One region of the Mycolicibacterium helvum genome, then DNA from elsewhere that is predicted to be linked to it. Evidence: riboswitches for the same ligand, from Rfam matches in the RefSeq annotation. Region 1 holds a riboswitch; the other holds the start of a gene.
What was found. Region 1 has a riboswitch for glycine ahead of gcvP (aminomethyl-transferring glycine dehydrogenase). Riboswitches for the same ligand answer to the same signal wherever they lie in the genome.

Region 1 (5,487 bases):
AGCCGGTCGACGACGCCGCGGAAGTCGTAGGAGCTGGATGGAAAACCATGCAGCAGAAGGACAGCGGGGCCCCTTCCGGGCTGGGATCGCACGAATACCGACCCCGCGCTGGTGGACAGCATCCGCCCACCCTCTTGCCACTGGCGAACACTGGCAGGCAGCACAGGGTGACGCTATCAGGCGAAGGCCTCCACCGGCGGGCACGAGCACACCAGGTTGCGGTCGCCGTACGCCCCGTCGATGCGGCGCACCGGCACCCACACCTTCGGGCGGAACTGCTTGCCCAGCGGATAGGCCGCCCGCTCGCGGGTGTACGGATGTGTCCACTCGTCGACCAGCAGGCACTCGGCGGTGTGCGGTGCGTTGTGCAGCGGATTGTCGTCAGCGGGCCAGTCGCCCGACCCGACCTTGTCGATCTCGGCACGAATGGCGATCATCGCTTCGCAGAATGCGTCCACCTCGGCCAGACTTTCGCTCTCGGTAGGCTCCACCATGAGCGTGCCCGCCACCGGGAAGCTCATCGTCGGCGCATGAAAACCGAAGTCCGCCAGCCGCTTCGCCACATCGTCGACAGTGACACCGGTGGCCTTGGTGATGCCGCGCAGATCGAGGATGCACTCATGGGCCACCATGCCGCTCTCGCCGGTGTACAGCACCGGGTAGTACTCATCGAGGCGTCGGGCGATGTAATTGGCCGACGCGATCGCCGTCAGAGTCGCGTTGCGCAGGCCGTCGCCGCCCATCATCCGGATGTATGCCCAGGTGATCGGCAGGATCGATGCCGAGCCGTACGGTGCCGCCGACACCGCGTGCCCCTTCGGCAGCTCCTCGGCCAGCGGGTGGCCCGGCAGGAACCCCGCCAGGTGGGAACGCACCGCCACTGGCCCGACGCCGGGACCGCCGCCGCCGTGCGGGATGCAGAACGTCTTGTGCAGATTCAGGTGGCTGACGTCGCCGCCGAACTTGCCCGGCCGGGCCAGCCCCACCAGAGCGTTGAGGTTGGCGCCGTCGATGTAGACCTGCCCGCCGGCGTCGTGCACCGCCGCGCAGACATCGGCGATGTCGTGTTCGTACACCCCGTGCGTGGACGGGTAGGTGATCATCAGCGCGGCTAGCCGCTCGGCATGCTCGGTGACCTTGGCACGCAGGTCGTCAAGGTCGACATCGCCGTTCTCCCGGCAGGCCACCACGACCACCCGCATGCCGGCCATGGCCGCCGAAGCGGCGTTGGTGCCGTGCGCGCTCGACGGGATCAGGCAGACATCTCGACCGCTGTCGCCGCGGCTCATGTGGTAGTCGCGGATGGCCAGCAGACCCGCGTACTCACCCTGCGATCCGGCGTTGGGCTGCAACGAGATTGCGTCGTATCCGGTGAGACCCGTCAACCACGTCTCCAGGTCGGCGATCAGCTTGCGCAGCCCGGGGGTGTCGCCGGCCGGCGCGAACGGGTGCTGGCGGCCGAATTCGGGCCAGGTGATCGACTCCATCTCGGCGACGGCGTTGAGCTTCATCGTGCAGGAGCCCAGCGGAATCATGCTGCGGTCCAGTGCAATGTCCTTATCGGCGAGCGCGCGCAGGTAGCGCATCATCTCCGTCTCGGTGCGGTACCGATGGAACGCCGGGTGAGTGAGGAATTCACTTGTCCGCGAATCGATCTCAGGACCCGCGTAGTTTCCAGCCACCGGGGCGGCTCCGGTGAAGGCCTCGAGCACCAGTGCGACGTGTGCGGCCGTGGTGGCCTCGTCGCAGGTGATCGACACGTGGTCGGCGTCCACCCGCCAGATATTGATGCCGCGGCCCTTGGCCTCGGCCTGCACCGCGGCGGCCCGGCTTGGGACATGCGCCAACACGGTGTCGAAGAAGGTGTCGTGCACAACGTCGACGCCGGCCGCACTCAGGCCGGCGGCCAGCGACCGGGCGTGACCATGCACGCGCCGGGCGATCCCGGTCAAGCCCTCAGGGCCGTGGTAGCTGGCGTACATCGCCGCCATCACCGCCAGCAACACCTGCGCGGTACAGATATTGGACGTCGCCTTGTCGCGGCGGATGTGCTGTTCGCGGGTCTGCAGCGAAAGCCGGTACGCCGCTGCGCCGTCGCTGTCGACCGACACCCCCACCAGCCGGCCGGGGAGCTGGCGCGCATGCTTGGAGTGCACCGCAAGAAAACCGGCGTGCGGACCGCCGAATCCCATTGGCACACCGAATCGTTGGGCACTGCCGTAGGCCACGTCGGCGCCGAACTCCCCCGGCGGGGCGATGAGCGTCACCGCCAGCAAGTCGGTGCCCAGCGCCACCAGCGCCCCGCGCTCGTGGGCCTGCTCGACCAGCTTCGACCAGTCTGTCACTCGCCCGCTCGCACCGGGCAGCTGTGCGATGACACCGAAGAACTCACCTTCGGGCAGCCCGTTGCGCAGGTCGGCGGTGACGATCTCGATGCCCAGCGGCTCCGCGCGGGTCGCCAGAATGGCCGCGGTCTGTGCGAACAGGTCTTCGTCGACTGCCAGCCGGTTGGCCGGCCCCCGCGTCCCGCGGTGCATCAGCGTCATCGCCTCGGCGGCGGCGGTGGCCTCATCGAGCATCGAGGCGTTGGCCAGATCCAACCCGGTGAGATCGGCGATCATGGTCTGGAAATTCAGCAGCGCCTCCAGCCGACCCTGGCTGATCTCCGGCTGGTAGGGCGTGTAGGCGGTGTACCAGGCCGGGTTCTCCAGGATGTTGCGCAGCAACACCGGCGGCGTCAGAGTGTCGTAATAGCCCTGCCCGATCATCGACACGGCGATCGTGTTGGTGTCGGCCAGTGCCCGCAGCTCGGCCAGCGCCTCATGCTCGCTGACCGCGGCGGGCAGCTGATCGAGGCCGGGCGCCAGGCCGTTTGCGAGCGCGTCGAGGATTCCGGCTGGCAGCGCCTTGGCGGCCAGGTCGTCGAGCGAGCCGACGCCGATGACGTCGAGCATGGTCGTAACCGCGTCGGAGTCCGGTCCGATATGACGATCGGCGAACGTGGGCTGGGTGTGATCGGACACGGATGGGCTCCTGACTCGGGCGGACGCAGCCGTCAGCGGCGTCCTCTCCCTCTGTCGTCCACCCAAAACCGGGCGCCTGAGAGATTCGGCTTTGAGAGCCTTTCCCCATGGGCGGGCAACCGCGAGGTCACCGCTTTCCAGAGGCATCGTGGCCACGCGCGGTCCTGGGGCCTGAGAGGTTGACGGAGAGGTGTTGCTCCTTCGGCGTCCGTGACTGGCGGCCACGAAGCTCTCCCGCGCGAGGGCGATACGCCGCTGATTCTAGCCGATCTTGCGGTCGCGGCTCTTACGCCGCGAGGCCAGCTCGTCTTCGGGCGAGGCGATCGATTCGCCGCCGTCGGCACGCTCGCCGGGGAAGTCCGCGATGGCACCGGAGAGTTCCCGCATCGCACCACTGACCGCGATGCCGAACACACCCTGCCCACCCTGCAAAAGGTCGACAACTTCTTCGGCGGACGTGCACTCGTAGACCGTTGTGCCGTCCGAGAACAGCGTGATGTTGGCCAGGTCCTGCACGCCGCGCTGCCGCAGATGATCGACGGCGACCCGGATGTTGTGCAACGAGATGCCGGTGTCGAGTAGACGCTTGACGATCTTGAGAACGAGGATGTCTTTGAACGAGTACAGCCGCTGGCTGCCGGACCCGGCCGCGCCGCGGATGGATGGCACCACCAGCGAGGTGCGGGCCCAGTAGTCCAACTGGCGGTAGGTGATTCCGGCGATCTGGCAGGCACTTGGGCCGCGGTAGCCGACGAGTTCGTCGGGCACCGAATCATCGGGGAACAGGCCTGGCTGCACTGACTCACCGACCGGTGCGCCGACGGCCGAATCCGCCTTGAAAGAACCAGACGTCGCGCCGGCAAGGTCCAACTGTCCCTGACGTGGCTGCTCGCCCACGATGCTTCCTCTCGCCGTTCGAACTCTTGCCCCGCTAACCGCTCCACCAACCGCGTAAGCCCAGCGTCCGAGTTCATCGAGCATACGCTTGTCGACGGGCAGTCGCGCTCGTCGTCGTGATGAAAGTATGGCTGCCCTTGAGCGCGCTCCCCGGCATCCGTCGCGCGTGTCGAACCGCTACCGGCCAAGTGAGACGCATCCGTGATCTTGGCGTTCACCAGCCATGGGGCCCGAATACCCGATCAGGTCGCCTTGAAATCGTCCGGGGACACGCTGTCGAGAAACTCCTTGAATTTCTCGACCTCGTCCTCGCGGACGGCACCGGTGGACTCCTCGTCGCTCTCGTCGGGAATCAGCAGCCCGGCCTCGGCCAGCACGGCCTCTTCCACATAGATGGGCACCCCCATCCGCAGGGCGATCGCCACCGAGTCCGACGGGCGGGCCGAGACCTTGATATCGCGGTCGAAGATCAAATCGGCGTAGAAGGTACCTTCCCGTAAATCCACGATGCGCACTTCCTTGAGTGAATGCCCAAGTGCGCCAATGAGATCACGGATCAGGTCATGGGTGAGCGGCCGAGAATGCTCGACGCCCTGCTGTTCCAGCGCGATCGCGGTGGCTTCGGACTGGCCGATCCAGATGGGCAGGTAGCGGTCGCCGTTGGATTCCCGCAGCAGCAAAACCGGCTGGTTCTGGGGCTGCTCGACGCGGATGCCGACCACACGAACCTCACCCATATGTGTCTGACCTCCGCGCTCCCGTTGCCATCAATCGGAGTCTAGTCCTCAGCGGTCGAGAACGTCTCGTACAGCGGACTTGATCAGCGACGTGTGCAACGTGATTGCCAGGGCCGCGACTTCGCGCGCCAAGTCGTCGGCGCGGTCGCGGGCACCGGTCTTTGACGCCTTGCCCACCGGGCCGGCGATCTGGGCGATCAGGTCGGATTGGCGGTCGGCTGCCGACCGGAATGCCCGCAGGTGCCGCGGTTCGACGCCGTACTCCCCCAGTGCCCGCGCGCACTGCGCGATGACCACCGAGTGTTCGTCGAACAACCCGCCCGGGCCGGTGGTGATCACGCCTGCCTTGCACAGTGCAACCACCAGCTCCTCGTCGACCCCGGATCGCTCCAGCAGGTCTTCTCGGCTCAGGCGAACCTGGGTGCGTGCGGCGTCGTCGTCGTCCGCGGAGTCACCCGAGACCGTCACCAATCGCGGTACGGCGTAAGGCGATCCGACGTGCGGCAGTTCGCCGTCAGGCAGGGCATCGAGCTGTGCCTTGATGACCTTCAGCGGCAGGTAATGGTCGCGCTGCGCGGTCAGGATGAACCTCAACCTGGCGCAGTCGTACGCGGTGAACCGCCGATATCCCGATGCGCTGCGCTCCGGCGTGACCAGACCTTCGGCTTCCAAGAATCGAATCTTGGAGATCGTCACGTCCGGGAAGTCCGGTCGCAGCAGGTCCAGGACCGCTCCGATAGACATCCCGGCGAGCGCGGGAGTATCGGGCTGCATCATCAGCTCTTCGCGCGAGCGCTCTTCGCCGACACTAGCTTCCCGGACCACCTTCG
Region 2 (5,487 bases), 1.6 Mb from region 1:
TAGGTGATCATGATCGCCGCGATACGTTCGTCGTGGATCGCGAGTTTGTCGGCTAGATCGGTCAGGTCGATGTTGCCCGTCTGCGCGGTCGCCACGACGACGACCTGCATTCCCGCCAAAACTGCCGACGCGGCGTTCGTACCGTGCGCGGACTGCGGGATCAGACAGATGGTGCGGTCCACATCCCCGCGAGACTGGTGATATCCGCGGATGGCGAGCAGACCTGCCAGCTCGCCCTGGGAGCCGGCGTTGGGCTGCAGTGACACTCGGTCGTAACCAGTGATCTCGGCGAGCCAGTGCTGTAGTTCCTCGACGAGCCGGCGGTAGCCGCGGGTCTGCTCCGACGGCGCGAACGGGTGGATGCCCGCGAAACCGGGCCAACTGATCGGTTCCATCTCCACCGCAGCGTTGAGCTTCATCGTGCACGATCCCAACGGAATCATCGTGCGATCCAGGGCGAGATCCTTATCCGACAGCGTCCGCAGGAAGCGCATCATCGCTGTCTCTGAACGGTAGAGGTGGAAGACCTCGTGCTGCAGGTACGGTGACGTCCGCGCGAGATGCGCGGGTAGGTCGGCAGGCGAGCTCGGTACCGGTCGAGCACCGAAGGCGGCAAGCACCCGGGATACGACGTCCTCGGTCGTCCTCTCGTCACACGAGATGCCAACGTGGGCAGCGTCGATGCGACGCAGGTTGATGCCGTCGGCGGCGGCGCGAGCCACGATCTTCTTGGCGCCGTGGCCGACGCGGACGGTCAGCGTGTCGAAGTAGTCGGCGTTCGTGACGGCGAGACCCAACGTGGCCAGCCCGGTGGCGATCGCCGCGGCGTGGCCGTGCACGCGGCGCGCAATCGACGCGAGACCGTCAGGCCCGTGGTAGGCGGCATACATGCCGGCCACGTTGGCGAGCAACGCCTGAGCCGTACAGATATTGCTGGTCGCCTTGTCACGGCGGATGTGTTGCTCACGAGTCTGCAGTGCCAGACGGTAGGCCGGCGTACCGTCGCGGTCGCGGGACACTCCGACGAGCCGGCCGGGCAGCATCCGTTCCAGTCCGTGGCGTACGGACATGAAGCCAGCGTGGGGTCCACCGTAAAACAGTGGCACGCCGAAGCGTTGGGCCGATCCCACCGCAATGTCAGCGCCTTGGTCTCCAGGGGGCGCGAACAGCGTCGAGGCCAACAGGTCGGTGGCCACCGCGACCAAGGCACCCCGTTCCTGCGCATCGGCGACGACGGCAGTCAAGTCCCGGACTACTCCGCTGGCACCCGGGTTCTGCATCACGACACCGAAGAAATCGCCATCCGGTAAGCCGACACCCACGTCGGCCCGGATCACCTCGATGCCGAGTGCGGCGGCGCGTCCGGCCACGACGGCCGCCGTCTGCGGGAAGCACTCGGTGTCCAGCACCACGGCTGCCGAACCCGAATCCTTGCTCGCGCGGCGCATCAAGAGGATGGCCTCCACGACCGCGGTCGCCTCGTCGAGCAGGGACGCTCCCGCGACGGGCAGACCGGTGAGGTCAGCGACCATGGTCTGGAAAGTCAGCAGTGCTTCCAGCCGCCCCTGAGAGATCTCGGGCTGATACGGGGTGTAGGAGGTGTACCAGGCCGGAGACTCGAGCATGTTGCGACGCAGCACCGGCGGGGTGATCGTGTCGTAGTAGCCCAAGCCGATCATCTGAACGCACGTCCGGTTCGTGGCAGCGATGTGTGCCAGCTCGGCGAGCACCCCTTCTTCGGATCGCGCCGCGGGCAATGTGAGTGCAGCCGCCGTGCGGATCGACGAGGGCACCGCAGCCTCGATCAACTCGTCCAGAGTGCCGAGACCGATTGCGTGCAGCATCCGGTGCTGTTCAGCCGGGGTGGGTCCGATATGACGGTCAGCAAAAATCAGTTGCGTTGAAGTGTTGAGCGACAAGGGATCTCTCCAAGTTCGTGCTCGCATCAGCGAGCTGTCCTTGATGGACCCTCCCCGCTCTGTCCTTGGACCTGAGAGATTTGCAGCGCCGTTCGGGCGCGCTCTTCACCTTCGGTAAACGCCCCGCTGGGGGCGCTTTCTCCAGAGTTGCCTCGTCGCAGCGGTACTGGGGCCTGAGAGATTCCCGGGGAGGACTTGCTCCTACGGCGCCTCCGATTCGGAGGTTCTCCCGCTGTGAGTCGATAGCGTCTTCAATTGTGGTGGAACCTATGAAACCACACCGTTCGGAAAACCGAGCGAAATCTTGCTAATTCACACGCACCGCTAGCCGCACCATGCGCCAAGACGGTACATTCGGCCCATACGATCGCCGGAGCAGTCATTAGCCCACTTCCGATGTGGGGTCGCCGCATGCCGGACCCAGCGCACCGCGAGCCATCTGACCCCGTTCGTCATTCCGATCGGCGATCACTCTGATCCCGTAAAAACTTCGCCTTCCGTTCGGCCTACCGAACAAAAGATGCGATTTCGGCTTGATTTGTTCGGCAGCCACGTCTACTGTCATCGGACATGAGCTCCGTCACACGCGCTGGAAGCGCACGGCTCCCCCGGCCGAATGTGCTGGTTATCGGCACCTTCGACACGAAGGCCGACGAATTATGTGCGGTGGCGGACCTCATCGAGGAGTTTGACGCCACCCCCCTGTTGCTCGACACCTCCGCTCGGCACGCCGAACACCCGTCGACCGCCGCACTCAAGGGCCGACGTTTCATCGACCAGGACACTGTCGCCCTGGCCGCCGGAAGCAGCATCGACGAGATCAGCGCCCTGCCCCGTGGCGCGGCCGTCTCCGCACTGCGGGCGGGCGTCGGCGCCCTGCTCTCCCATCTGCATGCCGACGGTGAGATCGACGCTGCGATCTGCATGGGCGGCGCCGGGATTCATATCGCAGGACCGGCCCTGCAGGAACTGCCGGTGGGCTTTCCCAAACTGATCGTGTCTCCGTTGGCCTCCGGAAGCCGCACGTTCGAGCCCTACGTCGGGATCCGTGATGTCGCGGTGATGCACTCGGTCGTCGACATCATCGGCGTCAACACCATCACCTCCCGGATCTACCGGACTGCGGCCGGTTACATCGTCGGGGCCGCCAAGGCCGCCATGGGCGTGAGCACTTCCGCCGCCGCCGACAACGGCAATTCCCGGCCGCTAACCGTCGCGGTGTCGATGAATGGCAACACCACCGGACCGCTGATGCGTGCTCGGGCGTACCTCGAAGAGCGCGGCATCTCCTTCATCGCATTTCACGCCAACGGGACCGGTGGACGCGCACTGGAAGACGCCGTCCGGACCGGACAGGTCGACGCCGTCCTGGACTACACCACCACCGAACTCGGCGCCAGCCTCGTCGGCGGCTTGATGGACCCCGGGCCCGATCGCATGGAGGCCGCAGGTCTGGCCGGGCTGCCCCAGATCCTGGTCCCCGGCTGCACCGACTTCATCACGTGCGGTCCGATGAGCGCGGCGACTGCCGAATTTCCCGACCGCACGTACTTCGGGCATAACCCCGAACTGACTCTGGTGAGACTCACCGCCGACGAAATGACCGCGCTAGCCAAAACATTCGCTTACAAGGCGAACAAGGCTACCGGTCCGACACACGTATTCATCCCCACTGGCGGCTTCTCAGTTCCCGACGCCCCGGGTAAAGCGTTCTGGAATCCGGAAGCGGACGGCGCCTTCATCAACACACTGCGCGCGAACCTCGCCGACCACGTCGCGCTGACCGAACTCGACCTGCATATCAACGACGATGCGTTCATCGATCAGGTACTGGCGGTCTTCACTTCGATGCTGCGCGCGCAGCACACACACCCACCCGCGTTTGCCTGAGGCTTCCGCAATAAACACCCAATGAGAGGTAGCAATGTCCATCGGTAAAGATCTCCGCCTGCGTCGCATCATCGACCCCGCCACCAATTCCTCGGTGATGTTCGCCTTCTCCCATGGCACGAGCGTGCCCGAAGTCATGTCTGGGATCGAGGATCCCGCCACGAGCTTCCGAAAGGTCCGCAACGGCGGCGCCAACTGTGCATTCCTCACCCCGGGCCTGCTTCAGTCCCTCTCCCCCGTCATTGCCGAATCCCCCGAGGTCGCCATCGTCGCAAAGATCACCGCGACCGCGACCCGCGGCGAGAAGTCCCACCAGGAACGGCTCATCGCCTCGGTCGAGCACTGCGCCACCCTCGGCGTCGACGGTGTCGTCGCGCTGCTCCCGTTCGCCCCGGAGAACGAGGCCGACGTGATCTCGCTGACCGGTTCCATCGGCGAGAAGTGCCGCGAGTACGGACTGCCGTTCATCGCCGAGGCCGAGTTCCCGAACGCCTACTTCGGCGACGGCAAGGACTACCAAAGCACGTGGGGATTGTCCTACCTCAAGCGCAGTGCACGCCTGTGCGTCGAACTGGGCGCCGACATCGTGAAGACCAACTGGCTGGGTAGCCCTGAGGAGTTCTCGCCGATCGTCGACTGCGTCTCGGGGACCCCGGTCATCGTCGCCGGCGGCTCCCGCGAGTCCGATCTCGCGCTCCTGCGCAAGGTCAAGGCCGCCCGTGACGTCGGTGCCGTCGGAACCTCAGTGGGCCGCAACATCTTCCAGCACGCCAACCCCACCGCGATCACCGCCGCCCTGGTGGCCGTCCTGACCGGGGCGAGCAGCCCCGAGGAAGCCGTCGAGTCCAATCCCGAACTCAGCGCCGACCAGGTGCTAACCGCCGCACACTGACCTGACCCCCTGCTCATACGGAACTAGAAGACGGAGCTAACGATGAAAGCGGTTGTTCTCGAGGCGGAATGGAGCCCGCGACCGGGCGCACGCATCTCCGAGGCCGATCACGCCCGGAGATGGGCAGCGATCGCCAACGACGCTTACCGCAACCCCACCGTCGACGTCCGAGAGGTGCCCGACCCAGGGGCACCAGGTCCCAGCGAGCTGGTGTTGGAGGTTGGCGCCTGCGGCCTGTGCGGTTCGGACGTGCACATGTTCGAGACCGACGACGAGGGCTATCTGCTGTTGCCGTATCACCTCAAAACACCCGTCATCACCGGCCATGAGTTCGCCGGTCGGATCGTGGCCAAGGGCAAGGACGTTCATCAGTTCGAGGTGGGCGGACTCGTTGCCGTCGAGGAGATCCAATGGTGCGGCAAGTGCCGGGAATGCCGGGGGGGTTACTGGAACCAGTGCGGTTACATCGAGGATCTCGGATTCACCCTCGACGGTGGCTTTGCCCAGTACGTGAAGGTCGACTCGCGGTTCGCCTGGTCCCTCGACGGTGTCCTCGAACGCTACGGTGACGAGGACACCGCCCTCGAAGTCGGCGCGCTGACCGAACCGACAAGCGTCGCCTACGAGGGGATGTTCACGCGCGCTGGCGGTTTCAAGCCCGGCGGCTCGGTCGTCGTGTTCGGCGGAGGTCCGATCGGATTGGCCTCCGTAGCACTGGCTGCCGCGGCGGGCGCCGCTCAGATCTTCGCAATCGACCCCCTCCCGGGCCGACGCGAGCTGGCCGGC

Region 2: linked by a shared signal. The riboswitch ahead of gcvP (aminomethyl-transferring glycine dehydrogenase) and the one ahead of gcvP (aminomethyl-transferring glycine dehydrogenase) in region 1 are both predicted to bind glycine.

The regions. Positions count from the first base shown of each region.
Region 1 covers NZ_AP022596.1:5,661,987-5,667,473, forward strand. The annotation lists gene G6N38_RS26650 (alpha/beta fold hydrolase) at 1-122, opposite strand, end outside; gene gcvP (aminomethyl-transferring glycine dehydrogenase) at 177-3,023, opposite strand; glycine riboswitch at 3,065-3,172, opposite strand; glycine riboswitch at 3,173-3,270, opposite strand; gene G6N38_RS26660 (MerR family transcriptional regulator) at 3,285-3,920, opposite strand; gene G6N38_RS26665 (bifunctional nuclease family protein) at 4,163-4,657, opposite strand; gene ftsR (transcriptional regulator FtsR) at 4,706-5,434, opposite strand; gene garA (glycogen accumulation regulator GarA) at 5,466-5,487, opposite strand, start outside.
Region 2 covers NZ_AP022596.1:4,028,107-4,033,593, reverse strand. The annotation lists gene gcvP (aminomethyl-transferring glycine dehydrogenase) at 1-1,946, opposite strand, end outside; glycine riboswitch at 2,071-2,161, opposite strand; gene G6N38_RS18945 (Tm-1-like ATP-binding domain-containing protein) at 2,490-3,809, shown strand; gene G6N38_RS18940 (class I fructose-bisphosphate aldolase) at 3,844-4,701, shown strand; gene iolM (scyllo-inosose 3-dehydrogenase) at 4,744-5,487, shown strand, end outside.